2 regions of the Mesorhizobium sp. M1423 genome follow, and region 2 is predicted to be linked to the other one. Evidence: predicted binding sites of a transcription regulator. Region 2 holds the regulator's gene; the other holds the start of a gene.
The links. Region 2 encodes LexA, which represses DNA repair genes until DNA is damaged. Its sites were predicted from a motif close to TGTTCNNNNTGTGTTCNG; they were not measured.

Region 1 (3,098 bases), on a different contig from region 2:
GCACCGCGCTCTTGCGCGACACTTCCTTTTCCTGGCGGCGGCGCACCCGCTCGTCGGCACGCGCGATCACCCATTCGAGCAGTTTCGAAGCTTCCTGCGGATTGTCGGCCAGCCAATGGTCGAACGGGTCGCGGATGGCGCTTTCGACGATGCGGATCGCCTCGATCGTCGCCAGCCTGTCCTTGGTCTGGCCGACGAATTCCGGCTCGCGGATGAACACCGACAGCATGCCCGCCGCCGAGATCATCACATCTTCGGATGTGACTATCGAAGCGCGCTTGTTGCCGACCAGGTCGGCATAGGCGCGCAAGCCGCGCGTCAGAACGTTGCGGAAGCCGGCCTCGTGCGTGCCGCCTTCGGCTGTCGGAATGGTGTTGCAATAGGAATTTATAAAACCGTCGCCGCCGAACCAGGTCACCGCCCATTCGAGCGAGCCGTGACCGCCCTGCTTCTCGCTCTTGCCGGCGAACATTTCACGGGTCACCTGGAATTCGTCGCCGAGCGAGGCTTTCAGATAGTCCTTGAGGCCGCCCGGAAAATGGAATTCTGCCTTGGCCGGCGTCGTGTCCTTTTCCTTGATCAGCGAGGGATCGCAGGTCCAGCGGATTTCGACACCGCCGAACAGATAGGCTTTTGACCGCGCCATGCGGTAGAGCCGCGCCGGCTCGAACGCAGCACCCTTGCCGAAAATCTGCTCGTCTGGATGGAAGCGGATCTTCGTGCCGCGCCGGTTGTGCACCTCGCCGAGCTGCTCCAGGCCGGTCACCGGAACGCCTCGCGAGAAGCGCTGGCGATAGAGCTTGCGCCCAATCGCAACCTCGACCTCGAGATGGTCGGACAGCGCGTTGACCACGGAAACGCCGACACCGTGCAGGCCTCCCGAGGTCTCGTAGACCTTGCTGTCGAACTTGCCGCCTGAATGCAGCGTGGTCATGATGAGTTCGAGCGCCGGCTTCTTGAATTTCGGGTGCGGATCGACCGGAATGCCGCGGCCGTTGTCGGTTACAGACAGGTATCCGTCGGCGGAAAGCTCGACATCGATGAAGGTAGCATGGCCGGCGACCGCCTCGTCCATCGAATTGTCGATGACCTCGGCGAACAGATGGTGCATCGCCTTGTCGTCGGTGCCGCCAATGTACATGCCCGGGCGGCGGCGCACCGGCTCCAGCCCCTCCAGCACCTCGATATCGGCGGCACTATAGCTCTCGCTGGCATCGCGGGGCGCCGGCCGCTTCGCCGCCTGCACCAGCGGGTCGGCCGGGCGCGCGGCGCGAGCCGGTTGCGGCTGCTTGCCCAAATTGCCGAAAAGATCGTTATTGTCGTCCATGCCGGTCCTGGATTCCGATGCTGCGAATCACCACCCGATACTGCCACGCTTTTTGCGGGCAGGCGACGGAGGTTCCTGTTACGTTCGAGGATAGAGCCTCTTACTGCAAAACCATTCGACAACCAAGCGGCGGAAATGGGGTCGAAGCTTGGAACATCGACGCTTTGTAAACCTTGTCCGAAGGTTACGCCGCAAGGTTGGCTGAAAAACGATATCCGCGGACTGTCGCTGACCTAGAATGCAGCGAAACCCTCAAGAGGCTGTCGCTTAAGCATGTTGGATTACAGTTCGCTCCTGCTCGCAGCGGCGCTGTCGGGCACGTGCCTCAGCATCACCATGTTTGCGATCTGGTTCACCGCGCCACAGGCACGCTTTGTGCTGACGGTGGCGTGCGGCATTCTCGTGCTCGTCGCACATGTGGTCTTGTTTTGGCATTACACAAGAGATCCAAGCCCCTGGCTTTGCCAGATCGTGCTTGCTCTTCTCAGCCTCGGCTTCCTGATTATCTGCCTGTCGGCCATGCAATATCTCAGCATGCGCGACTATAGGCGCGCCATCTTGCCGACCTTGGCTGCGATGGCTGTTTGCGCGGGCGCGACGTATCTCGGGTTTGATGGTGTCGGCTTCATTGTCACCTATGCGACGGTAACGGCGCTACTCTCGCTTATCGGGGCGATGTTCTGGATTGAGGGTGGTCATGATCGCCGGATATTGCTGGTCGTATCGTTCCTGAGCGGCGTCTGTGCGCTGTCGTTCGGACTTTGCGGCGCGGTCCTGCTGGTCAAGGGCCAGTGGGTGCTCGGCGTAGCACCAGACAATTGGGCCGAGCGGGTGAATTCCGTCGTAGCCGTCGCCTGCATGACCGGGCTTGGCGCATTAACGCTCTCCCTGCACCATTTGCAGGCGCAGATCGAATTGAAGGCCGAGACGATGACCGACCCATTGACCGGGCTGATGAACCGGCGGGCGTTAACGGCACTCTACGGCGAGCGGGTCTTCGGTCCGTTTATGTCCGTCGCCATGTTCGACCTCGACCATTTCAAAAGGACGAACGACGTATTCGGTCATCCGGTCGGCGACCAGGTCCTGCGCCGCTTTGCCGCCGTCATCAGGAAATACTCCAGAACCGGCGTCGACGCCTTCCGGCTGGGCGGCGAGGAATTCGTGCTCGTCATGTCGCGGATGACGGAAGAAAAAGCCTATGACATTGCGAGCAAGATCAGCGTCGCCTTCGGTACGGAAGTCGTGGCCACCCAGCTTGGTCCGTTGCGAAGCACAGTCAGCGGCGGCATCGGCTTTGGTGGGACGAGCGGCACCGGTCTCGATGATGTGCTGGCCGAAGCCGACGCCGCGCTCTATGCGGCAAAGCGCGCCGGGCGAAATCGCGTCATCGCCCGGGACAGGGCGAGCAAGGCCGACGGGCCGGCCTTGCGTTCTGCCTGATTGAGGCTTCTATCTTCTTGTTAGACCATGATCTTGTCCGAAAACCGGATTCCACTCTTCGGGATCATGGTCTACTCCGCCGCACCCAGATATTCCGACAGCGGCGGGCAGGAGCAGACCAGGTTGCGGTCGCCAGCGACGTTGTCGATGCGTGACACCGGTGGCCAGTATTTTGCCGCCGTATCGGCATCGCCGGCGGGGTAGGCCGCTTCCAGGCGCGAATAGGGATGGGTCCACTGGCCGGCCAACGCCTCGGCGGCGGTATGTGGCGCATTGACCAGAGGATTGTCGGCCAAGGGCCATTCGCCCTTCGCCACCTTGGCTGCCT
Region 2 (3,098 bases):
GTTCGACCGGGCCGCGCTCACCATGCGCAACCTGGCGATCTCGGCCATCGCGGTCATTCTGGTGTCGCCGCACGAGGTGGTCGGTCCGAGCTTCCAGATGTCCTTCGCCGCGACGGCGGCCCTTGTCGGCGCCTATGCAGGCTGGTCCGATTACCGCGCCGGCAGGGCCACCACGCCGCCGCCGCGGTTGTCGCCGCTACGCTTTGCCGCTCGAAAGGTCCTGCTGGGCATGGGCGGCCTGGCGATGACCTCGATCATTGCAGGGAGCGCCACGGCGCTTTTCGCCATATGGCATTTCCAGCGCGTGGCGCCGCTCAGCCTGTTCGCCAATCTGGCCATCATGCCTATCGTCTCACTGGTCGTCATGCCCTTCGCCGTCCTCAGTGCGCTGGCGATGCCGTTCGGCGCGGATGGGCCTTTCCTCTACGTGATGGGCAAGGGGCTGACGGCGATGATCGCCCTGTCCGGGTGGATCTCCGAGCGCTCGCCGATCGATGCGGTCGGGCTGATTTCGCTGAGATCTGTCCTTTTGGTGACGATCGCCCTCGTCATTGCCAGCATGGCGACGACCTGGTTGCGGCTCGTGGCCCTTCCTTTTGCGCTCGCCGGCTTGCTGACGACAACGCAGACGCGCGTACCCGATGTATTGATCTCGGAGGACGCACGGCTGGTCGCGCTGCCAATCGGCAGCGGTGAACTCGCGGTCAACCGGGCACGCCCGAATGAGTTCACCATCGACAACTGGAAACGCGCGCTCACATCAGAGGCTATCGTCGCGCCAGAAACACCTGGAAAGAACGATCCGCAATTCGACATTGCCGATCCGGCCGACCTACCGCCGGGCATGCCGTTCATTTGCACGGACGGTCTCTGCCTTGCCAGGCATCCATCCGGCGCGATCATCGCGCAAGCCAAGGACCGCGATACTGCACGGCCAGCCTGCGCCTTTGCCAGCTTGATCGTCATCGACGACGCCACCGCCCATAATCCCTGCTACTACGACCGGCTGGTCCTCGTCGTCACCAAACGGCAACTGGCGCGCGCGGGAAGTGCGGCCGTCTATTTCGATCCACAAGCGGCAACATGCGCCGAAATCCGCTTCGCCGTCGAAAAATCATACCGGCCCTGGCACGTGCAGCGGAAATTTTCACGCACGGCGCGGGGCATGCCGCCATACCGCAGAGCCGACAAGCCAAAAGCCGGCGCCAAGGGCGCAACTCAGTAGCGGCGGATCAACCCGACGAGCTTGCCTTGTACCTTGACCCTGTCTGGCCCGAAGATGCGCGTCTCGTAGGCCGGATTGGCCGCTTCCAGGGCGATCGAGGCGCCTTTGCGGCGGAACCGCTTCAGCGTCGCTTCCTCCTCGTCGACCAGTGCCACCACGATCTCACCAGGGCTCGCCGTATCGGCATTGCGGATGATCACCGTGTCGCCGTCGAAAATGCCAGCCTCGATCATCGAATCGCCTTTGACCTCAAGCGCATAATGCTCGCCGCCCATGATCATGTCCGGCGGCACCGAGATCGAATGCGTCTGGTGCTGGATGGCATCGATCGGCACACCAGCGGCGATGCGGCCCATCACCGGGATAGACACGGCGGCAACGACATCGTCGTCATTGCCGGCTGCAGGGACGCGCGACGATGTCGGCTTGCCCTGCCGAGGACCTTGCCCAAGACTGCCCTGGATGACACTCGGCGAGAACTTGCGTGCCGCATTGAGGCCGGGGGCGATCGAATCGGGCAGGCGCAGCACCTCCAGCGCACGGGCCCGGTTGGGCAAACGGCGAATGAAGCCGCGCTCCTCCAGCGCCGTAATCAGCCGGTGGATTCCCGATTTGGAAGCCAGGTCGAGCGCTTCCTTCATCTCGTCGAAGGAGGGCGGGATACCGCTTTCCTTCAGCCTTTCGTGGATGAACATAAGCAGTTCGTGTTGTTTGCGCGTCAGCATAGCGACCCCCAACAGAATCAGAAAAACAAACCCAGAACAAACACTATCTGTTCCAGTTGTGTTCCGCAACTGTTTAAAGTTTAATGAATGTGTTAGGGCTCGGGAAACGATACCACTCACCAAACCGGAACGCTGCATTTTCACCGCCGCGGGCCTCATCGCCTTGATTCTGCTTTCGTTTTCGGCCTCTGGGTTCCCAGAAGGCGGCACTGGTATCGGCCGTCAGCCGGCAAAGGGGCACGGAATTGAAGCCGTATCGACTGTGCGGTTGGCCAATGCACCGTGAACGAAACGAACTCAAAACGCCAACCTTGGGTTGGCTTGGCTCCTGGTTTCCACCGCGTGGTCAGGCAACTTGTCGCCGGTGGGGCCTTGCTGCGCGATACCAGGTAATGGAGAACCGCTCGTGACCGATGGATGCCGTCGATGCGTGTCCGGCGTAGCGGTGAATCTTGGGGGAGCAGACAAATCATGACAGGAATTCCCGATCTCGTGGCCACAAAGGCGTTGGATGCTGCAGATCCGCTGCGCGCGATGCGCGACCGCTTTGTGCTGCCGCAAGGAGTGATCTATCTCGACGGCAATTCGCTAGGGGCCGCTTCGCGTGCCGCTTTCGATGAATTGAGCAAGGCAGCGACCGAAGAATGGGCGCATGATCTCATCCGCGCCTGGAACACGGCCGGCTGGTTCAACATGCCACTCGAACTCGGCGACCAGCTCGGGCGCCTGATCGGTGCCGCGGCCGGCCAGACGGTGGTCTGCGACACGACATCGGTCAACATCTACAAGCTGCTGCACGCCGCCATGGCCATGCGGCCGGAGCGGCAGGTCATCGTCGCCGAGGGCGACAGTTTTCCGACAGACCTCTATATGGCTGACGGTGTGGTTTCGATGCGAAAAGATACGCTGCTTCGCCTCTCGGGGGTCGACGCGCCGAGCATCGAAGAGCTGATCGACGAAGGCACCGCCGTGGTGCTGGTCAACCACGTCAACTACAAGTCGGGCGAACTGCGCGACATGCCGGCGCTGACGCGCAGGGCCCAGGAGGCCGGGGCGATGATCGTCTGGGATCTCTGCCACACCGCCGGTGCGATGCCAGTCGAGCTCGACAAGGCAAACGCCGATTTTGCCGTTGGTTGCACCTACAA

Region 1: parE (DNA topoisomerase IV subunit B) is a predicted target of LexA. The motif match lies at 1,398-1,415, and genes of this name have one in related genera.

The regions. Positions count from the first base shown of each region.
Region 1 covers NZ_JAMYKU010000027.1:7,120-10,217, reverse strand. The annotation lists gene parE (DNA topoisomerase IV subunit B) at 1-1,327, opposite strand, end outside; gene NKG95_RS26950 (GGDEF domain-containing protein) at 1,601-2,770, shown strand; gene gcvP (aminomethyl-transferring glycine dehydrogenase) at 2,842-3,098, opposite strand, start outside.
Region 2 covers NZ_JAMYKU010000006.1:153,394-156,491, reverse strand. The annotation lists gene NKG95_RS10290 (ComEC/Rec2 family competence protein) at 1-1,225, shown strand, start outside; gene lexA (transcriptional repressor LexA) at 1,219-1,950, opposite strand; gene kynU (kynureninase) at 2,422-3,098, shown strand, end outside.